3 regions of the Terribacillus jepli genome follow, and region 3 is predicted to be linked to each of the others. Evidence: riboswitches for the same ligand, from Rfam matches in the RefSeq annotation. Region 3 holds a riboswitch; each other region holds the start of a gene.
What was found. A riboswitch is a leader RNA that binds a small molecule or an ion and turns the genes downstream of it on or off. The one in region 3 is predicted to bind S-adenosylmethionine.
Positions count from the first base shown of each region.

Region 1: another riboswitch for S-adenosylmethionine. It lies ahead of metK (methionine adenosyltransferase); the one in region 3 lies ahead of AB1K91_RS02265 (methionine ABC transporter ATP-binding protein).
Region 2: another riboswitch for S-adenosylmethionine. It lies ahead of AB1K91_RS09435 (cyclase family protein); the one in region 3 lies ahead of AB1K91_RS02265 (methionine ABC transporter ATP-binding protein).

Region 1 is NZ_JBFEGH010000002.1:10,193-17,918, reverse strand. It holds gene menC (o-succinylbenzoate synthase) at 1-761, shown strand, start outside; gene AB1K91_RS02380 (YqaE/Pmp3 family membrane protein) at 785-943, shown strand; gene AB1K91_RS02375 (SurA N-terminal domain-containing protein) at 1,088-1,834, shown strand; gene AB1K91_RS02370 (DUF6612 family protein) at 1,872-2,693, opposite strand; gene AB1K91_RS02365 (hypothetical protein) at 3,096-3,611, shown strand; gene ytkD (RNA deprotection pyrophosphohydrolase) at 3,639-4,115, shown strand; gene pckA (phosphoenolpyruvate carboxykinase (ATP)) at 4,159-5,742, opposite strand; SAM riboswitch class I at 5,931-6,035, shown strand; gene metK (methionine adenosyltransferase) at 6,218-7,417, shown strand; gene asnB (asparagine synthase (glutamine-hydrolyzing)) at 7,553-7,726, shown strand, end outside.
Region 2 is NZ_JBFEGH010000007.1:29,162-36,887, forward strand. It holds gene AB1K91_RS09425 (DUF3196 family protein) at 1-708, opposite strand, end outside; gene AB1K91_RS09430 (hypothetical protein) at 850-1,194, opposite strand; gene AB1K91_RS09435 (cyclase family protein) at 1,442-2,179, opposite strand; SAM riboswitch class I at 2,267-2,353, opposite strand; gene AB1K91_RS09440 (cell wall hydrolase) at 2,902-3,342, opposite strand; gene AB1K91_RS09445 (SGNH/GDSL hydrolase family protein) at 3,459-4,058, opposite strand; gene AB1K91_RS09450 (response regulator transcription factor) at 4,085-4,855, opposite strand; gene AB1K91_RS09455 (cache domain-containing sensor histidine kinase) at 4,830-6,608, opposite strand; gene AB1K91_RS09460 (amidohydrolase family protein) at 6,698-7,525, opposite strand; gene AB1K91_RS09465 (SDR family oxidoreductase) at 7,614-7,726, opposite strand, start outside.
Region 3 is NZ_JBFEGH010000001.1:454,793-462,518, forward strand. It holds gene AB1K91_RS02255 (LutB/LldF family L-lactate oxidation iron-sulfur protein) at 1-1,302, shown strand, start outside; gene AB1K91_RS02260 (LutC/YkgG family protein) at 1,299-2,006, shown strand; SAM riboswitch class I at 2,344-2,452, shown strand; gene AB1K91_RS02265 (methionine ABC transporter ATP-binding protein) at 2,532-3,557, shown strand; gene AB1K91_RS02270 (methionine ABC transporter permease) at 3,548-4,210, shown strand; gene AB1K91_RS02275 (MetQ/NlpA family ABC transporter substrate-binding protein) at 4,216-5,079, shown strand; gene AB1K91_RS02280 (M20 family metallopeptidase) at 5,083-6,306, shown strand; gene AB1K91_RS02285 (aminotransferase-like domain-containing protein) at 6,320-7,726, opposite strand, start outside.

The DNA of each region.
Region 1 (7,726 bases), on a different contig from region 3:
CCAAGCAGCAGAATAGAAGTCTTGCTTCCTGTATAGGCGGTACAAGGACAAAAGCAAAGGCAGGTGCTGTCATCAGTCTATCCGACGATCTCGAGCAGACGATCGAGATGATTCGCAGCCAAGGCTTTGAGCGTGCCAAGCTGAAAGTATCAAAATATAACGAACGACAGGCAATTGAGCGGGTTAAATTAATTGATCCGGAGCTTCCGCTGATGATTGATGGGAACGGCATATACAGGGACCGGGATCTGCCTCTGCTTGCTGATCTGGACAGCTTGAATCTGCAGATGATTGAACAGCCATTTCCCTCAGGGGATATTGTCCTTCATCAACGGCTGCAAGATCAGATGCTGACCCCTGTTTGCCTTGATGAAACGGTGGAAAGCTGGCAGGATGCCTGGCAGGCCCTTGAGCTGGGAGCATGCCGGACCATCAATATCAAGATTGGAAGGGTTGGCGGTCTGACTGCTGCAATCCGTATCCACGACTTGTGTCAGCAAGCCGGATTGCCTGTTTGGTGCGGAGGTATGGTGGAAACAGGCATTTCGAAGGCGCATAATCTGGCGTTAGCCTCTTTGCAGGGCTTTTCGCTACCTGGTGATTTGTCTGGTTCTGACAGGTACTTTGAGAGGGATTTGCTGCAAGAGCCGCTGCGGGTGGAGAAAGGGAGCATCCAAATTCCAGCTAAGCCGGGTATCGGGGTAGAAGTGGATATGGACTACCTGCTGCATGTATCCAAAGAGGTAAAGGAAGGGAAATAGGTGCCAAAAGGAGTCAAAGGGTAATGCAACGAAGAGGAGGAATGCTGTTGGAGATTTTACTGCTATCAGTTGCCATATCATTCACCGGCAAACCATTCGAGGCATTACTGAATCTGGTTTTGACACTACTGTTTTTCGTTCCAGGTACCGTACATACTGCCCTGGTCGTGAAAGATCATTGAGATCAAAAGCAATTTGCTTAAGAAAGGCGCCCTGTCCGGAGCGTCTTTGTCTTACTTTTCTACTAGAATGACATGGTATACTTGTGTTGGCTGTTAATAGATGTTACATTCGTAACCATACACGAAGAGAGGGGTTTCTATTTTATGAAACGTTTGATGACCCTATGCTTAATGCTGGTACTGGCTATAGTATTGGCTGCATGTGGGAATGATGAGGATTCTTCATCTGATTCTTCCAGTGCTGAACAAAAAGCGCAGAAGCAAGCAGAAGAAATGCAGAAGAAGATGGAGGAACAGCAAGTGGATCCGGACGAAACAGTCGCGACTGTCAATGGTACCGAGATTAAAGGTGAGGAATATAATTCACTCCTATCCACTGCACAGCAACAATCACAGGCAAACGGCGAGGATCCGACAACAGATGATGGTGCAAAAGAATTAAAGGATCAAGTATTAAAAAGTCTTGTAGGAAATAAACTGCTTTTCCAAGAAGCGGAGAATAAGGACTACGAGGTTTCCGATAAAGAAGTGGATGAGGAAATGCAATCTGCCAAAGACCAATTTGAAAATGAAGACAAATTCAAGGAAGCTTTGGAAGCTGCCGGTACAACGGAAGATGAGTACAAGCAGCGGCTGAAAGAAGGCCTGCTTGTAAATAAATATGTCGATAACGAGCTGTCACCGAAAGAAGTGACCGAAGACGATATGAAGACATATTACGAAGAGATGCAAAAACAGGCAAAAGAAAGCAATCAAGAAGACAGTCTGCCAAAATATGATGACATCAAGGATCAGCTGAAAACGATGATGGAACAACAGAATCTGCAGACAGTCATGCTTGAAAGAGTGGATGAATTAGAGAAAGACGCCGATGTGAAATATAATATCTAAAAAAAGGCACCAGGGATATCCTGGTGCCTCTTTCTGTTTAATAAGTCAAAGCTGCTTGGTCAGAGATATCAACTGCACTTTCAGCCTCTGCCGGAATTTCAATGCTTTCTGTTGCATTAAAGTTGTCGTAATTCATATCCACCACTGCGTTGACAGTTGCTTCGTCACCCGCATCTTCCATATTCATGACCATATCCAATTTGATATTCTTCGGATAATTGGTCTTTTTATCGATGGAGATGGTGTAGTTGAACTTATCGAAAGTGAAGTTACCCAAGCTCTCGATGCTTTCGCCTGCTGCACCCATCTGCTCTTCCATGAAGCTCATCATTTTATCTTCGGCTACTACAACATCCAGTACATATTCTGTGTCTGTTTCTGATACTTTGATGTTATCAGCCAAATCCTTCACTTGCTGGATCTGCTCATCCAAAGGCTCAGCAACTTGATCGGTTTCAAGAGAAGCGCCAATCTCCGATTCAGCATCCATTTTCAGCCACATAGCAGAAGCTGGCTCATACATATAAATCATATTGTCTTTGATATACATATCGAACTGTTCCCCCATGGATTCCATGCTGAGCTTAGAAGACAATGGATCCATCACGATCGTTCCGTTCGCCGTCGTTGTCATGGACTGATCCATACCAGTTGCTTTCACATCCATATCCATTGACATATCCATATCATAGCTATTCAGATCTTCATTGGCTTTGGATGTGCTTTGCAGGATTTCTTCAGGTGTAGGACCTTTCTTCTCTTTGCTTTCTGCATCTGTAGAAGCGCTGTCTGTACCGCATCCAGTCAGAAATAGTGCCAGTGCCAATACGAACCAGCCAAGATGTTTTACCGCTTTCATCTAATCCCTCCAAAGATAATTTGCTCTGTAAAGTAACGGACTCAATCACTTTATTTCTGCGTAAGTATGTCTTATTACAAATCATTCCTGAAAATTAGTCCGCCTTGGAAAGCTTACCAAAGTTTAACGAGTTTTACAGCGTTTTGTTTCACATTTTTTTACAAAAATCAACAATTGAGGAGAAATCCCCACAAATTTTTCATTGCTTAAGATGAAATAGATAAAGAATGCCTAGAGGCAGATGCGTAAACTTTACTATGAACTTCAAATATATGGTTTTTGATTCGGAGGAGTTCTTCGCTCGATGCAGAAGCTAGTAGTTAGCTTTCATGACCAATCCTGTGTTTCAAAAAAGGAAAGATGAGGAATAGCTATACTATGACAACATAAGGAGGACTGATTATGCTTAAACCAACATGGAAAAAAGCAATAGGTGTCATCATCATGCTCCTAGTCCCATTCGCATTCGCGCTATCATACCAATCAGACAATATAACTGCAGTAACAGCCGAAAAAAGCCAGTTTCCCGCAAAGCAGGAATTGGATAATGCACAAATAGAACAGCTTACTTCTTCCTTCATGGACAAAGTCACCCAGGAGACAGATGAAAATTACAAAGTCTTGAACTACAATTCCAAAGAAGAATTATTGAAGAGTTTTGACGAAGTAGCCACAAGGGACGTAAGCGAATCGATCGTCGACTTCTATTTCTCGGAAGAAGCGGATGGCTTGTATATCTTGCCGACTGAAACACCTGCATGGTTCGACCCGGATAATTCATACAAAGTGGAAACAGACTCCGATAAGTATGTTACAATTACACAAAGCAATACCGATGATTTGCACGGTAACTATACAATCGAGATCAAATTCTTGTATGACGGAGGCTGGAAGATCGCAGCAGTCAAATACTTGTAGGTTTGATGTGAAGAAGGCAGTGGGATGATGATTACGTTCAGGGATTACTATAACAATGAAGTGAAGATGTCTTTCGCTGATCATCCATTTTCTGATCAGCCTAAACATGTGTGGGTGATTTGCCGATACGGAAGCAAGTGGCTGCTCACACGCCATAAAGATCGGGGATTGGAGTTCCCAGGCGGCAAGGTAGAAAAAGGCGAAACGGCAGAGCATGCCGCCATGCGGGAAGTGATGGAGGAGACTGGTGGCGTTGTCCAGCAGTTGAGATATGTCGGTCAATATTTTGTAGCCGGCAAAGCGGGGCATATTGTGAAAAATGTCTATTACGCCATTATCTCGGAACTGAAGAAGAAATCCAATTACTTGGAGACGTATGGACCAGTGATGGTGGAAAAGTTTCCTTCCCACCTGGCACAGCATGCAGAATACAGCTTCATGATGAAAGATAAAGTGCTACCCAGTGCACTGCACCACATAGATCAACTCGAAAAAACGATGTAAAGAACTGCCCCGAAAGACAGCTGTCTCTCGGGGCAGTTCTCTTTTATTTGTATAGCGGACCCGCTTGGCGTACCGCGTCGTCAATAAAATCAAATTTTGCAAAATGCTGATGGAACTTAACAGCCAGTTCCTGCGCTTTTTCCTTGTAGGCTGTTTTATCTTCCCATGCATTCTCCGGCATCAGGAGCGCTTTAGGTACATCAGCGATGGAAACAGGAACATGCAGGCCAAAAATGGGATCTTGGATTGTATCGACATCGCGTAACTCCCCACGAAGTGCTGCCTGTACCATCGTTCTTGTATAAGCAAGCTTCATCCGGGAACCCGAATGATAATCTCCGCCGGTCCAGCCAGTATTGACTAAATACACTTCTGCCTGATGCTCGCTGATTTTGTCACCCAACATATCAGCATATACGGATGGTGCCAGCGGCAGGAAAGGGGCTCCGAAGCAGGTAGAGAATGTCGCTTCCGGTTCCGTCACACCACGCTCCGTGCCAGCAAGTTTGCTCGTATAGCCGCTCAAGAAATGGTACATTGCCTGTTCGGTCGTCAGCTTGCTGATCGGAGGCAGCACGCCAGTTGCATCCGCAGTCAAAAAGATGATCGTTTTGGGATGGGGCGCCAAGCTTTTCGGTAAACTGCCCTTGATATAGTCGATCGGGTAGGCAGCACGTGTGTTTTCTGTAACGGAGCCATCTTCATAATCACAAATGCCGGCTTCATCAACGGATACATTTTCAAGGATTGTTCCGAATTTGATCGCACCATGGATTTCAGGCTCTTTTTCTGCGGAAAGATTGATGCACTTTGCGTAACAGCCGCCTTCGATATTGAAAATGCCATCTGGTGACCAGCCATGTTCATCATCCCCGATCAAAGGCCGGTTCGGATCGGCGGAAAGCGTCGTCTTACCCGTTCCGGATAGACCGAAGAATAGAGCAGTATCGCCATCTGCACCTACATTGGCAGAACAGTGCATCGGCATGATTTCCTGCTGCGGAAGCAGGAAGTTCATTACAGAGAAGATGGATTTTTTCATTTCACCGGCATATTCCGTGCCGCCAATCACAATCATACGCTGTTTGAAGGAAACGATCACAAAAGCTTCCGAATTGGTGCCATCGACCAACGGATCAGCTTTTACGCCTGGAGCAGAGATGACAGTGAAAGAAGGCTTATGGGATGCCAGTTCCTCATCACTCGGCCTGATGAACAGCTGATGGGCGAATAAGTTATGCCATGCGTATTCGTTGATCACCTGTATCGGCAGGTGATAGCGTTCATCGGCTCCTGCAAATCCCTGGAATGAGAATACTTCTTCTTTTGCCTGCAAATGATCGACGACTTTGCCTAACAGATGATCGAAAGTGGCTTCACTTATTGGCTGATTCACTTTGCCCCAGTCCACCTTGTTTTCAGAAAGTTCATCTTTGACAATGAACTTATCTTTTGGAGAGCGGCCGGTATATTTGCCGGTAGCTGCCCGCAAGGCACCTGTTTCTGTCAAGCGTGCCTCTTGGCGGGACAATGCCGCCTCAGTCAATTGAGCCGCAGATAGGTTCCTTTTCATATTGGATTGGTTGCGCAATTCCTCTAACGCTGTTACTGCGTGCATCATTCGCATATAGATCCCGCCTTTTGAATTGATTTTAAATTAGTATAACGCATTAAAATATTAATACATACTATTTTGATTTGCAATCATTAGCCGAGAATTAGTTGACGGATAATTCCGATAAGATTTGTCGGCAATTGCAGGATTTGGTTGACTTCTGAAGGCTGTTTCGATAACATAGTTGCGAACGGAAAACACTCTTATTCAGAGTAGGCGGAGGGACAGGCCCTAAGAAACCCGGCAACCGTCACATTTGTGAAATGGTGCTCAACCTGAGCAAGGGATACCTTGAACGATAAGAGAGGGAATAAGCCAGCCTTCTGTTATGATGGAAGGTTTTTTTCATGTAACGGCTTAATAATAGAAAAAGAACAATACTTGCTGTAGTGTTCTTTCACCTTCACCCATTATCAAGTTTCTTAATAACATACTTGGAAAGAGTAAAACTTCCGTATTAATCGTAGTTGAAGGGGGATTTGGCAGAATGACTGCTAATCGTCGATTATTTACCTCAGAATCCGTTACTGAAGGCCACCCGGATAAAATCTGTGACCAGATTTCGGATGCTATATTAGATGAAATCCTATCCAAGGATCCGAACGCCCGTGTAGCTTGTGAAACGACAGTTACGACTGGTCTTGTACTAGTAGCTGGCGAAATCACAACGAACGCTTATGTAGATATCCAAAGCATCGTGCGTAAGACAATCAAGGAAATTGGTTATACACGTGCTAAATACGGCTTTGATGCCGATACATGTGCAGTGCTGACAGCAATCGATGAACAATCACCCGATATCGCAGGCGGCGTCGATCAAGCGCTTGAGGCCCGCGAAGGTTTGATGACTGATGAAGAAATCGATGCCATCGGTGCTGGTGACCAAGGATTGATGTTCGGGTATGCCAGCAATGAAACACCGGAATTCATGCCGCTGCCAATCTCATTGGCTCACCGTCTTTCCAAGCAATTGGCGAACATACGCAAAGAGGAAGTCGTGGATTACTTACGCCCGGATGGGAAAACACAAGTAACGGTGGAATATGACGAAAACGATCAGCCTGTACGGATTGATACGATCGTCATCTCTACACAGCATCATCCTGAAGCGGAGCAAGCACAGATCCATGCTGATCTAAAAGAGCTTGTGATCAAACCTGTTGTGCCAGCAGAGCTGCTAGACGAAAATACGAAATATATCATCAACCCGACAGGCCGTTTCGTTATCGGCGGTCCGCAAGGTGATGCTGGATTGACTGGCCGTAAAATCATCGTTGATACGTATGGCGGTTATGCACGCCATGGCGGCGGTGCATTCAGCGGCAAAGACGCAACGAAAGTGGATCGTTCCGGCGCTTATGCGGCGCGTTATGTGGCGAAGAACATCGTTGCAGCAGGTCTTGCGGATAAATGTGAAGTACAGCTTGCTTATGCAATCGGTGTGGCTGAGCCCGTTTCCATCAGCATCGATACTTTCGGAACAGGCAAACAAACCGAGGAAGCATTGGTCAAAGCAGTACGCGAGCTATTCGACCTTCGACCTGCCGGCATCATCAAGATGCTGAACTTGCGCCAGCCAATCTATAAAGATACTGCTGCGTACGGTCACTTCGGACGTACAGATAAAAACTTCCCTTGGGAGCGGACAGACAGAGCAGTGCAGCTGGAAAGCTATACATTCGCATAATCAACTGTAAAAGCAAGAGCGGCATCTTCCGCTCTTGCTTTTTTTGCGTCGGCGCCCATAATCTTCCTTCAAGAACCGAATTGTTTTATGCTATAATTAATGGCTAGAAGTAATGAAAGAGAGGCTAATAAGTAAATGTGTGGTTTGATTGGCGTCATCAGAAAAAACGTAAAACAACTAACGCAAGCTGATAAGGATAAATTCAAACAACAGAACAACATCATCACGCACCGTGGCCCGGATGATGAAGGATATTACCATGACGAGCATGTATCATTCGGTTTCCGCCGTTTGAGTATCATTGACATC
Region 2 (7,726 bases), on a different contig from region 3:
TTCCATCCCTTCCGATTTTTCCACCAGCGCCAGATTCTCCGGAATTACAGTCACTGTTTCCTTCATTTTATGTATGGTTACAGGAAATTCGATTTCCTGTTTGATGAGCCATTCCAGTACGGCTGTCTGCACGACTGGGTCGGCTTCCTCGTCCATCAGGAAAGCCTCCATCTTTTGCACATGCGGACTGACATCCAGCGAATGGCATTTCTGGATGAGCTGCCATTGCAGGGCAGCATCTTGATTCTTTCTAGCTTTGTCGAAATTATGTATAAGTTGATCGGCTGTCGTCTGACTCTTATCTTCCGCCATTTTACGGCTTACTTTCTGCAACTGGTCGAATGATGTTTTAAGCGGCGTCGGAATCTTCTCCCGCGCATACACCTCATCCAGCATTTCCACCACTTCTTCATAGCGCCCAAGCTGGAACAGCAAAGTCAAATGAATATGTAAGTATTGCAAATAATCCTTATCTTTGGCTGCAAGCAGCTGCAAAGACATCTCTTCTGCCTCTTCATGCCTGCCCAGCTCCATCAGGCAGATCAGCCGCCCAGTCAAAATTTCCGGCTGACGATAGCCATAATCCAAAAGCTGCTCAAACTTATCTATCGCGTCCGTATAATTCTTCTCCTGGAGCTCCTTCATCCCTTCCTGCTCCAGCCGTGTCTTCAAACCCGGGAACAGGACTACATTATTCTCTTTATCCATCGGCAACATCCTTATTAGATTTTCAGTTAGAGACCTGGTAACAGCTATACCCTTAAATTTAACAAAGAAAACGCAGAATGCAAACTTTTAGATGGAAAAAAGCTGTGAATCCGTCTATTCACAGCCTCAATAAAGTCCCCGCTACTTTTTTGGCATATCCTCAGGTCCCCGCCTTCTGAAAGGAATGACGTTTTCCATGCTAGGAGCCAATTCTTCTTCATCTTCTTCATCCAAAAAATCAAGCAGCCGCTGCTGCATATCGCCCATTTCCGATGTCAGCGTTTTTTCTTCGTGATTCAATGCGTAGATATCCCGCTTGATCTGAAGATAAAATTCCTTCAACGGCTTATCCGTATACTGGCTGAGTAGCCTATCGGATAACGTATATTCCTCCTGCAGCTCCAAATCATAGATTCGAACCATGAAATATTTCCCGAAAGGAATAGATCCAATGAATCGATAACGTTTCGTCTCATCTAAATACATAGGCCACCTCCAAGAAAAGTGTAGCATGTCCCGAGAGCGAGAATGCATATTCTCCCCATAATATACAGAAAACTTACATTTAGTCGTTGAAGCCCGATTTTCGGTATCTCATTTTACAAGTTATACATCTGTCACCCAACATCCTGGTACCCTTATTGCCGAGCCATAATTCCGCCACTCTTATTGATTGGTCGCCTTGTCTCCCAAAACACACCATGAATAAGCTCACTCATCTGGCTCCCCTGCTTCATGGAAGGACGGCAAAGGAACGGACCGGAAATCCTGACGCTTTTCCCGCTTTCGGTACGATATTAAAGATGAAAGCTCCTTTAGCTGGCAGCTGATCCAGATTAGTCAGCAATTCCACTTGATAAGAATCCCGCTCCAGCACATAATACTCGCCAACCAAAGCGCCGTTCTTTTGGAAATCGACTGCTGCATCCGTATCAAACGTCTCGTGCCCTACCGCCTTGATATGCCGCTCTTCATATAGGAACTTCAGTCCTTCCAATGACCAGCCTGGGGAATGGCTGTTACCATCGTCGTCTTTGTTATCCATCTGCTCTTGATTTGGCCAGCGCTTGCTCCAGTCAGTCCGCAATGCCACAAATGTACCTGGCTCGATTTTGCCGTGTTCCTCCTCGAAAGCAAGGATATCTGCCACAGACAGTGCGTAATCATGATTGGCAGCCGCTTCGTTTGATTTATCAATCACGACGAGCGGCAGTACCAATTCTTTTAACTCGAGCTCTTCCAAATACCTTGTATCCCGCACAAAGTGGATCGGGGCATCCAGATGTGTTCCGTATTGCCCCGGGAAGGTAAAGCTCTGGGCGAAGAAGCCGTCATCATGGGAGAACAATGTTTCGAACTTCGCCGGGGAAAAAGCTGAGAAATACGGCGAATCCGGCCCGAAGGTATGGGTAAGATCCACCCATTTTTTCTCTCTCAATACTTCCAATGCTTTGCTTAACTCGTTTGACATAAACGATCACCTCAAATAAATAGTTTGGAAGAACGCAAAAAAACCTCTTCTAAATAAGAAGGGGTTCGCTACTTTTATGTAGTCCGATTCTTATCTAGTCTGGAATTAGCACAGTACATACAGTCTGTTGCTGAAGCTTCATAGGGCCAGTCCCTCCGCCTCTCTGGATAAGAGAATATTCTGTTAAATTCTATATTATTCTAAGTAATATGATTGGTCAACCCAATTGTTCCCCCTTAAGGTGCATTAGCAAATGCCGCGTAAACGAATACTAGCGCCCAGAATCCTATGAAATAATAAAGCAGAGCCAAAGTGACATGCGATAAAGCTAGAACAACTTTACTGCTGGTTTCATAGGCAAAAAAAGCTGTAAAAAATCCTATTATAGGAAACCAATTATTACCATTATGGTCATACCTATTTTTGCAATTAGATCTCCAGCTAAAGGGGTGCTCGATATTAATAATGGAAAAACAATCAATGCGATAAAACCTAATATGAACACAACTAATAGAGTCAACGAAATGCGCTCAAGTTTGAAATAATGCATAGAAAAACCCTTTCATTTTAATCATCCAGTATACAGTAACAAAAAAGAGATTAAGTTCTATCGCAATATAACTCATTCAAAAATCACGCTGCATGTTTTTCCAATCACGTAAAATAAGCATCCTGCTTTTAGCGGCAAGATGCTTATACACACCTTTATTTTATACAAGGCTTTACCCCATATAAACACTGTCACACGTGCCAGCCTGCGGCTCATAAAAGCAATGATCCTTAAACTGACCTGAAAAAGGCTGGCCATACCATGTCGGAGGGCATGGTGCATACGGATTAAAATACCAAAGTGCGTACGAAGCAGGTTGTTGTCTCCAAAATTTCAAATTCCTTTCTGCCAATCTTCTTTCCTGTTCACGTGCTCGTTGATAAAAAACATTTCCTTTTTGAACAGCCTCAAAGGAGTAATTCCCGCCCTGTACATGAAAGATGACATCATCGATCGTTCTCAGATCTGCAAAATCCAAACAGTCCGCTACAGCACGGTTTACAATGACATTCCCTACAAACAGCATTCCAAGCTGCCCTTCCCCTTCAGCTTCCGCCCGCATCATTCTTGCCATCAAGTCAACATCTGAACTATTGTATCGGACTCTCGCCATATGATCACCCCACTCACAGTATGAAAAAGCTCCCCTTGTTGTTAGTATATTATTGAAGGGCTTAGACTTATGTCAGTTACATTCACCAATCCCTACCTTCATACTCCATGGAAAAGTCACTTCCCATTAGCAGTAAAATACGCTTCCAGCCAGGTGTCAGCCATCAAGCGATTGCCGTCGTTGGTCATATGTACACCATCCGTTGTCAGATTCGTTTTCGTCGTTTGCAAAAAAGCTGTATGAGTTTGCACGAGTATCGCATCATACTTGTCAGCTAGTTCCCGGACGATCTCTACATAAGGAATCAGCATCTGATTTCCTTTTGAATCTTTATTTTCTTCTATGATTGTCGGTTCCATGAGGAAGAGCGCAGCTTTGGTTCGTTTTGTTTCGAACAGGAGCTTATCATAGATTTCCCTGAAGGCATCCGGATAAACCTGCTGCATCTGCGGCTGATCCAATTGCCGCCACACGTCATTGATTCCGATGGAAATCGACACTAAGTCAGGAGCTATCGAAAGCACATCTTCTTCCCACCTATCGGCCAAATCGGTGACACGGTTGCCTCCCACTCCCTTATTTATAATTTCCACTTCTTTTCTCTGAGCAAATTCATCTTCAATCATTTTCACATAACCGTCACCGATATCCCGATGATCCTCGAATCTTCCGCATTCCGTGATGCTGTCTCCGATAAAAACCCATTTTTCACGCATCTAGAGTCCCCCCATTATTAATTGTTTCACTGCCTTCTCACCTGTTCTTTTATCCATTCCGTCGGGCTGCACCCTGTTTGTTTCTTGAAAATATTACTGAAATATTGCGGGTTATTTCCGTATCCTAATTTTTCAGCTAGTTCAAAAACCTTGATATCTTTCTGTTTACCGATGATTTCCACTGCTTTATCAATCTTACGTTTCACCACATAAGCAGAAAATTTCTCCCCGACTTCCTTTTTGAATAATTTTCCTAAGTAATCGGTGTTCATATATAACACTTCACTTGCAATCCATTGCAAAGACAAGCTTGGATTTTCAATATTATCCTTTATCGCAGCAATCATCTTATTAACAACAGACGAGTAGTTAGTCATTTCGCCCGTCTGGTCGGCTGCCATATTGGCTTGTTGTTTATTTTCTTCCGCCAGTTCTTGTACTACTTCCGATAACGCTTCATGAATGTCTTCTTCACTTGATGGTTTGAGCAGATAATGCTTCACTCCGAATCGCATTGCCTTTTGTGCATATTCGAATTCATTGTAGCCAGATAGAAGTATCCATTTGATTAGCGGAGAGACTTTTCTCCCTTGTTCAATCAAACCCATCCCATCCAGCCCGGGCATGGTAATGTCTGTAATGACGATGTCAGGCGCATGCTTCTTGATGAATTCCAAGGCTTCGAGCCCATTTTCGGCAATGCCATGCAAGACGGTTCCTTGCTGCTCCCATTCCACGATAGAAGATATTCCCTCAAGCAGCATCGGCTCATCATCTACCAGCAGAACTTTGAACAATATCAGTCCCTCCTTCAAAAGGAATCATCAGCATTACCTTCGTTCCAGCTGCTGGTTCACTTATCACTCGAATGCCGTATGCCGGACCGAATAATATTTTCAATCGATTATCGATATTCCGAATCCCCAAGCCCGTGCCTTTTGGCCGATAATTCCCGCTTGATAATTTATTGATGAATTCCTGTTCCATCCCTGGTCCGTCATCAATCACCGAGATGATCGTGTTTTTTCCATCCTGCACCGCCTCGATGCTTATCGTGCACATTCCGACAATCTCCTGCACCCCATACTTAATCGCATTTTCCACCAAAGGCTGCAAGCTGAATTTGGGCACCTTGCAGGAAAGAAGATGATCAGGGATATCGATAAGAAAGCTCAATCGTTCCTGAAAACGGTAAGATTGGATCGTGATATAATGCTTCACTATTTCCAGTTCTTCCGCAAGCGGAATCAGGGCGTCCTTCGTTTCCAGGGAGGAACGTAAAATAAAACCGAGTGACGTAGTCATACGTGAGGTTTCCTGTACCTTGCCAAGTTTTGCCGACCAATTGATGGATTCCAATGTGTTATAGAGGAAATGAGGATTGATTTGTGCTTGGAGTGTTTTGAATTCAGCATCTTTGATCACTAACTGCTTCTTATAGTTCTCTTCAATCAGCGATAGGATCTGGTTCATCATTTTATTGAAGTTTTCATGCATTTGGCCTGCTTCGTCTTCAGAAAACAAGATATGACTCTCTTCCTTGAAGTCCTTGACTCCTCCTTTTTGCACTCTTTTCATCTTTCTATTCAATGCTTCGATCGGATTGGTGATTCCTTTGATAAAACGGATACCCAGAAACAATAACACCACAAATAATAGAAGATAGATGCTCAATACGGTTCTTTGTACCAAGGTCACAGCCTGGAATAATTGACTGTATGGAGAAGCTATCATATAAGTCCAATTCGTATAATCAGCAGAGGCGTACGTCACAAAGTATCGGTCGGCCTCATAATTCACAAGCTGATAGCCTTCTGTCCCCTTTGTACTGGCTATCAGGTAAGAATCCTTCTTCGTGATTTCCTGAGGGAAAATGATCTCCCTATTCGAATTGGCAATCAGCAGCCGCATCTCTTTTTGGTCCAAACTGTTTTCAAACGAAGAGACGATATCTGCCATATCGAATCGCACAACGATCATACCCAGCCTCTCAAAGGAAAGATCAGGGTAAGCATTCACTTCCCGAGCCACCACAAACGATTCACCCTGATCACCAGGAGCAAACCATGCTGCTTCTCCATCTCTTTGGTTCGTTTCTTGTTTATATTGCAGCAAACGCTCGTTGTCGATGGTAATCACACGATTTCCCGCACTATAGCCTCTATCAGCTGTGTCGTATACCTGGATGGAATCTACCGAATCTTCAAAGGCTCCCAAGTCGATGAGCCTTTTTTTAATGGTGGTTCCGATAAGGTATGCTTCATAAGCATCGTCGGTTTCCCTTAAATCGTATAAATAGGACTGCAAATAAGGATCCGTAGACAACCTATATGAGAACCCTTTCATTTTTTCGATTTCATTTTCTATCAAAGCTGATGATACCTTCAATGACTGCGCCGACTGACGGTGGATCTCATCATTGTAAGCAACAAGTGCATATTGCAAAAGGACCAATCCACCTATGCTGAATGATATGAGGACGAGGGAGAGTAAACAAAACAATTTATATTTCAATTTTAAATTAGAGAAAAAGTTTTTCAGTCTTCTCATGATGCCACTCCCCTCACAGCCAAGCTATTAAACTAAGCGACATGTATAGTTTTTAATTTCTATGGAATGGAAATAATATCCTCTTTGTTTTATGATTCATTGTCCAATTTATAAAAACAACATGCATTATTACCATAAACATCTTCCCTTTCGGCCTCGGATAAACGATATACCACTGTTTCCTCAAAGAGCTGGATAATATCCGGATAAGAAGCAGACTTCAAACATACCGGCCAGTCGCTGCCGAACATGACTCGTTTTGGACCAAAAACATCGAGAATGTGTTCTACATAAGGATAGATATCTGCCGTCTTCCAGCTGGCTCCGACTTTTTCGGGAACCAAGCCGGAAACCTTGCACATGATATTAGGATATTCCGCGATTTCACGCATATGACTTGCCCATGGCTCCATATGCCCTGGATCCATAGGAGGCTTCGCAATATGGTCAATGACACCATGCAGATGTGGGATATTCTTTAACAATTCGATGATTGCAGGTAAGTGTCTGGGGTTGGCTTGTAAATCAACCGGGAATGCATCGTCTGCACACTTGTTAAGGTTATGAAGAACTACACGCTGTAACAACCATCCCGAGGGCAGGTCTTGCAACATCGGTCGGATCCCAACAAAATGAGGATCCTCCTTAAACTCTGCCAATCGCTGCAAGGCATCAGATTCTCCCAATTCCACCCAACCGACAACACCGATCACTTCTTCTCGCTTATTAGCCATTTCCAAAAGAAAGCGATTTTCTTCCAAACTCGGCGACGCTTGCACAGCAATCGTTTTGTCTATTGTATGCGATTGGAGGATAGGCCCTAAATGATGAGGCAAGTAAGACCGACTTCTGCTGCCTGGACCTTGATCAGCTCCTTGAACTTTGTGCCAAAAATGCTGATGAGCATCTATAATCATTTATTTGCCCCTTCTCTGATCAGACATCCTAAAGACCAGACAAACACCATGACTCTCTTCATGGTGTTTGTTCATAAAAGCCGATGACCTATCCGATCAATAATGACTCCGCTCCATCTATATAGATTTCCGTCCCCGTAATATGACTGGATTCATCGGTGGCCAAGAACTTTACTAGATTCGCCACTTCCTCTGGTTTCC
Region 3 (7,726 bases):
GAACTCGGGAACTGGGAAGAATGGCGATCTCACGGGGAAGAGATACGTCAGCACACACTTGATCATTTGGACTACTATTTGCAGGAGCTTTCCGAGAATCTGCAAAAACGAGGCGGTCATGTATTTTTTGCCGCCACTGCAGAAGAAGCGAATGACTATGTGAAAGATATCGTGAAAGAGAAACGGGCCAAGAAGATTTTGAAGGCCAAGTCGATGGTTACAGAAGAAATCGGCTTGAATGCTGTATTGGAGCAGGAAGGCTGTGATGTCATCGAGACAGACCTTGGCGAATATATCCTGCAGCTGGATGATCATGATCCGCCTTCGCATATCGTTACACCGGCACTCCATAAAAATAAAGAGCAAATCAAAGATGTCTTTACCGAGAAGCTGGAATACAAACTGACTTCCAAGCCAGAGGAACTGGCTCTGCATGCAAGGGAAAAGCTCCGTCAGGAATTCCTGCAGGCCGACATCGGCATTACAGGATGCAATTTTGCCATTGCCGAATCAGGTTCCGTCGGTTTGGTGACGAATGAAGGAAACGCTGGTATGGTATCCGATTTACCGGATACACAAATCTGTGTCATGGGGATGGAGCGGATCGTACCGACATTTGAAGAATTTGAGGTGCTTGTAGGACTGTTGACAAGGAGTGCTGTCGGGCAAAAGCTGACGAGCTACATTACCGCTTTGACAGGTCCGCGGACTGCAGGGGAAGTGGATGGACCATCCGAGTTCCATTTAGTCATCGTTGATAATGGGCGTTCCGGGATTCTTGGAACCGAATTCCAATCTGTCCTCCAATGTATCCGTTGTGCAGCTTGTATCAACGTTTGCCCGGTTTACCGCCACATCGGCGGACATTCCTATAATTCGATTTATCCTGGCCCGATCGGAGCCGTGCTGACTCCGCTGTTGGGTGGATATGATGATTTTAAAGAGCTGCCGTATGCTTCGACACTGTGTGCGGCTTGTACGGATGCTTGTCCGGTAAAAATCCCATTGCATCAGCTGCTTCATCGTCATCGACAAGTGATTGTGGAAAAGGAAGGACGGGCACCTATTTCGGAGAAGATGGCGATGAAAGCATTCGGGATAGGAGCTTCATCCAACCCGCTTTATGCAGCTGGATCAAAGATGGCAAGCTCGGTCATGAAGCCTTTTACAAAGGATGAGACCATTTCAAAAGGACCAGGTCCGTTGAAGGCTTGGACCGAAATCCGAGATTTTCCGGCTCCGAACAAAGAGCGTTTCCGCGATTGGTTCAAGCAGCATCAAAAGGAGAGTGGCAAAGCTTGATACAGAATAGGGAAGCATTCCTTGCAAATGTCGCCAGTCGTCTAAGCCGCACAAAGGTGCTGACAGAGCGGCCGGAACGGAATTGGAATTATCGTCCGCAAGATAAAACACTGACTGATAAAACCCAGGATGAACTAGTGGATATACTCCGCGATCAATGCCGGCTTATCCACACCGAGCTGATTGAGACTGATGCGGCTGCTTTGCCGAATGTATTGGCAGAAACCGTGGCTGTCTATGGCGGCGGCCCACTGGCCATTTGGCAGGATCCTCGCTACGAGGCATTCGGTTTGCGAGAAAAGCTTCAATCGTGGCCGAAACAAGGGATCGATGTACATGAATGGAACCCTTCCATCGGCTATGACAATATCAGTATTGTGGAAAAAGCCAATATCGGGATTACATTCAGCGACATCACGCTTGCGGAGTCAGGGACGGTTGTACTCTTTTCAGGGGAAGGCAAAGGCCGCACGGTGAGTTTGCTGCCAAATAAATATATCGCACTTATACCGAAAAGCACCATTGTCCCTCGCATGACCCAGGCAGCGCAGCAAATATCCAAACAAGTACAAAAAGGGGAATCCATCGCTTCCTGTATCAACTTCATCACCGGTCCAAGCAACTCGGCTGATATTGAAATGAACTTGGTTGTAGGGGTCCATGGTCCTGTGAAAGCAGCTTATATCGTGATAGATGATAAATAGGTGACGTTGTGAAAACGGCTGATTATGCCGTTTTTAACTAATGGGGTGGTACTTGATTCGAGCTGCAGCGTTCCAGCAAGAAAGAGCTTGGCGGAGTATTTCAGTGTATAGGAAAAACGCCATGATTACGCGTATATCCTGGTTGTTGTTTTAAACCACCAGGAGAGAAGGCTGCAGTTGAAAAGTACAAATAAGTGCAACATTCGTGCGTATTTGACCTTTTTGTTTCGTTTAGAAGCCATTTCGGAAGAGAATGATTATTTTAAAAAATAGATTGACATTCAATTGGAAAACCCATAACATGGTAATCAAATCTAACAACTACATACTTGATTTATTCTTATCCAGAGAGATCGAGGGATCAGGCCCTATGACGTCTCGGCAACGGGTTTATTACAAATACCGTGCCAATTCCTGCAAACACAGCTGTGTTTGGAAGATGAGAATGAGGAAGTTTCATATGGAAGCCCTCTTTTTCTGGATAAGGAAAAAGAGGGCTTTTTGTGTAGCAAGGGAGGAATAGTAATGATTACGTTCAGGAATGTATCAAAGACCTTCACAATTGGCAAACGGGAAGTACATGCTGTTCGAAATGTGAACCTGACGATAGAGCAGGGGGAGATCTTCGGTATCATCGGCTTTAGCGGAGCCGGTAAGAGTACATTGCTGAGATTGGTCAATGTGCTGGAAAATCCTACTGCTGGAGGTGTTGAGGTACAGGGAGTCGACTTAGCCAAACTTTCTCCGAGAGAAGTGCGGAAGGTGCGCAGGGGAATCGGGATGATTTTTCAAAATTTCAATCTGCTAACCTCGCGCACTGTCGCTGGAAATATAGCTTATCCTTTGAAACTGGCAAAAATGCCGCGACAAAAAATAAAAGAAAGGGTGGATGAACTGTTGCGGTTCGTCGGTCTTTCGGATAAAGCGAAGAATTATCCGGAGCAGTTGTCGGGAGGTCAGAAGCAGCGAGTGGGTATCGCCAGGGCATTGGCTACTTCACCAGATATTCTGATCTGTGATGAAGCAACCTCGGCACTCGATCCCGATACGACTGGGGATATTCTTCGGCTGCTAAAAAAAGTGAACAAGGAATTGGGTATTACGATTCTGCTGATAACCCACGAAATGCATGTGATCCAGGCAATCTGTGACAAGGTTGCTGTCATGGAGGATGGAGAAGTCATTGAAACAGGCGGTGTATTTGATACCTTCACAAGTCCCGTTCATCCGACGACAAGGCGTTTCATCCGTTCCATCCAGCAGGATCTGCCGTCCCCATCCTTATTGGAGGAGTGGCGTCATAAAGGAGGGGAAAAGCTGTACCGCATCATTTTCAAAGGAGAGGTGGCGAGCGATCCTGTCTTATCCCGGATAACGCGGAAACATGATATAGACGTGAATATCGTATATGGTTCCGTTCAGGAGATTCAAGCAAAATTCTACGGTAATTTGCTTGTGAGCTTTGAAGGTGTGGAAGAAAAAACAGCCAGGGCGGTGAAGGAATTGAATGACATTGTTCAAATCGAGGAGGTGGAAGTGGCATGGGCGTAGATTGGCAGACATTCTGGCCGCGTATTGTCGAAGCGACTGGCCAGACGATCCTGATGGTGGCTGTCACCTTGGTGATAGGATCTATATTCGGCATCATTATCGGACTTTTACTTTTTGTTACACGTAAAGGGAATATTATGGAAAATGCCTTTTTGTTTCAAATCATTAATTTCTTGATCAATATCATTCGGCCGATTCCATTCATCATCTTTTTAGTGGCGATCAGTCCGCTGACTAGAGAGGTGGTAGGTACGACGATCGGTACATGGGCTGCAATTTTCCCAATGAGCATTGCGGCAGCTTTCAGCATTGCACGTGTTGTCGAAAATAATTTCATCAGTATCGATCCCGGTGTCATCGAGGCTGCGAAAGCGATGGGTGCCAGTCCGATTCAAATTATTTATACCATCTTGATTCCAGAAGCATTAGGGCCGCTTGTACTTGGTTTGACGTTCATTACCATCAGCTTGATTGATTTCTCCGCGATGGCTGGGACTGTTGGCGGAGGAGGCCTTGGACATGTGGCGATGACTTATGGATATCAAAGATTCGATACAAGCGTCATGGTTGTCACCGTCGTTATTTTAATAGTGCTTGTCCAGCTTGCCCAGTGGATCGGCAATACACTATCAAGAAAAATATTAAGGAGATGAAGAAAATGAAAAAAGCACTGCTTGGAATTATTTCCTTCGCTTTTGTATTCATTCTTGCAGCTTGCGGGAGCAGTTCTGCAGACGGAAGCCAAACAGTAAAAATAGGTGTCACTGGGTCGGACGGCGATCAGTGGCCGATCTTGAAGGAGAAAGCAAAGGAAGAGGGTATCAATATTGAACTAGTTGAATTCTCGGATTATACTTTGCCGAACCAAGCATTGGCGAACGGAGAAATAGACATGAACTCTTTTCAGCATATCGCTTTCCTAAGTCAATATGCTAAAGAAAACGGTGATACGATTGTACCGATCGGCTCCACGGTAATAGCCCCAATCGGAGCTTATTCGGAGAAAATCGATAGCCTGGATGAGCTGAAGGAAGGCGATAAAGTGGCTATTCCGGATGACCCATCGAACCAGGCTAGATCGCTGCGGGCTTTGGAAACTGCTGGTGTCATTAAATTGGCCGATGATTTCGGTCAGTTCGGTGATCCTTCCAAGATTGTGGAGAATCCAAAGAATATCGAAATTGTGCCCGTTGTTGCCCAGCAAACACCACGTGTCTTGCCGGATGTGGCTGCATCCTTCATCAATAATGGCGTTGCAGGTCAAGCAGGCCTGAATCCGAAAGAAGATCCAATTTACCTTGAGAATGCCAATGATGACAGCATCACGCCGTTTGTGAATGTGTTTGCTGTAAATAAAGATGACGAAAACAATGAGACATACCAAAAAATAGTGGAGCTGTATCAGGATGAAGCAGTGAAGAAAGCAGTGGAAAGTGATACGAATGGCGGTTCCATCGTTGTAGATGTGCCGAAAGAAGAGCTTCAGAAGCATCTGAAAAGACTGCAAGAAGAGGAGGAATGAGCTATGAGTAAATCTGTGACAGAAGTAAGCCGAATTGCCTTGCATCTTGAAGAGAATAGAGAGAAGTATATCCAGACAAGTCAGGCAATCCATGCAAAACCGGAGATAGGCAATCAAGAATTTTTTGCCAGTGAAACACTTGCTGGTTTGCTGGAAGAGGCCGGATTTCAAGTGGAGAAGAAAGTGGCAGGACATGAGACTGCATTTTATGCGCTGAAAGATAGCGGGAAGCCGGGCCCAAGAATTGCTTTTCTGGCCGAGTATGACGCACTGCCTGGAATCGGGCATGCTTGCGGCCATAATATTATCGGTACTACTAGTACGGCAGCGGGAATTGCTTTGGCGGAAATATTGGATCAAACGGGCGGGAGTGTGGCGGTGCTCGGTACCCCAGCTGAGGAAGGCGGTCCAAATGGCAGTGCCAAGGGCAGTTTTGTCAAGCATGGTTTGCTGAAGGATGTCGATGCTGCATTGATCATCCATCCTTCGGGCCGAACAAGTGTCACTGGAGAGTTTCTTGCAGTAAATCCGCTTGATTTCCATTTCTACGGTAAAGCAGCGCATGCCTCTGGCTCACCAGAGAAAGGCGTCAACGCTTTGGATGCTGTCATCCTGCTATTTAATGGTATTAATGCATTGCGGCAGCATCTTCCGCAGGATGTACGCGTGCATGGAATCATCCCACACGGCGGGGATGCACCAAATATTGTTCCCGAATATGCGTCCGCACGCTTTTTCATCCGGGCAGAAACTTGGAGCAAGGCACAAGCAGTTTCCGAAAAAGTGAAAAATATTGCCCAAGGTGCTGCATTAGCCACGGGAGCTACTGTGAAAAATGAACGATTTCAAAATGAAGTGAAAGATTTTGTTTTGAATCCAGTATTGGATCAGGTGCTGAAAGAAGAACTGGAATATGTAGGCGAATATGTTCATTTGAAAAAAGGCAAGGGACGCGGCTCAACGGATACAGGAAATATTAGTTATGAGGTTCCGACCGCACATCCTTATATCCAAATCGGGCCGGAAGATCTCATTGGCCATACGGAAGAGTTTCGGGAAGCAGCTCGCTCAGCGCGCGGTGACGCAGCTGTATTGAAAGGAGCCAAAGCCTTAGCGCATACAGGTTATCGGTTGTTGACAGACAAAGAGCTACTACAACAGGCAATAGCTGCATTTAAAGAGAATAAGGCTCGAAAAATAATGGAAAAAAATGATAAACCCGTCTAATCCGACGGGTTTATCATTTTTTCATATTCCTGATTAAATATGCCAGCTGCTTCAGCGCATATTCAAACTGGTCGATTGAGGCATAGGCATAAGATAATCGGAGATGCTGTGTGTCGTTTCTTTCGTATATTTGACCAGGGTTAAGCAGGATTCCGCGTTGGATTGCTTTTTCAAAAAGTGTGTGAATCGGAACAGATTGATGTAATCTGAGCCATATATAAAAGCCTCCCGGTGGCTTATCCCAGTCTGCAATATCTTTGAAATTTTCTTGCAAAAGCTGTAAGACTACATCCCGCCGTGCTCTTAAGGCAGTGCGGATTTTTTCAGTTGCACCCGAGTGAACATCGGTAGCCAGCCAACGCTCGACTGCAAATTGTGATAAACTGCTTGCGCCGTAGTCAGTCTGCATTTTACTATCAGCAAGTCTGTCAATAACCGGCTCTGGTCCTGCAATCCAGCCGATGCGTAAGCCGGGGCTCATCGATTTGGAAAAGCTGCCTGTATATAATACAGTTCCCTGCGTATCCATTGCTTTCAAGGGCGGCGGTGGCGGAGTATCCAGCCACAGGTCGTAATAAGCATCATCCTCGATGATCGGGAGGGAAAGCTGCTGGCATGCTTGCAGTAATCTTTGCCGTTCGGTAATGTCCCACATTCGCCCCGTGGGATTGTGAAAAGTCGGATTTGCATAGAACAAAGCTGCATCATTTGTACGCATATACTGTCTGATCTTTTGGGTAATATCCGTGTCCTTTTTTGTTAATCCGAAAATCTTTATTCCCGCTGATTGAAATACGGGAACAGATTGTATGTAGGAAGGTGATTCATAGAGAATGGTAGAACCTTTTTTTAGCAATCCACCGGCAATGAGCTGCAATGCCTGGAGACTGCCGGATGTAATGAGTATTGCTGAAGGCGAAACGTTAATGTCTCTTTTTTGCAGAAATTTACTTAACTGTATGCGAAGAGCATAGCTTCCTTTTGGTTCGGAATAGCTTAAAGGCAGTGTATCTGCATTTCGCAGCAGACTGGAGATTTCTGCACTGGGTAAAAGATCCGGGGCAAGCTCCCCTGTACCAAGCCGAATCAAGGACGGGTCTGCTTCTGCAAGATTGATGGCTTGTATCAATTTGATATTTGGTTCATGCATGCCGGCTTGGACATAATCATGCCAATTCGGGGATGGCTTTGTGATTAGATTCCAAGTTGTATTACAAACAGTCGTTCCGCTGCCTATCTTTGTTTCCAAAAGTCCATCTGCAATCAATTCTTCCAATGCAGAAACGACTGTGCTGCGGTTCACCTCAAAGAGGGCAGCAAGCTCGCGTTGCGGGGGAAGCTTGGTTCCGACAGTCCATTCCCCGTTATTTATTTTGCTCTTTATGTATTGGATGATTTGGACTTGGATGGATATATCCAA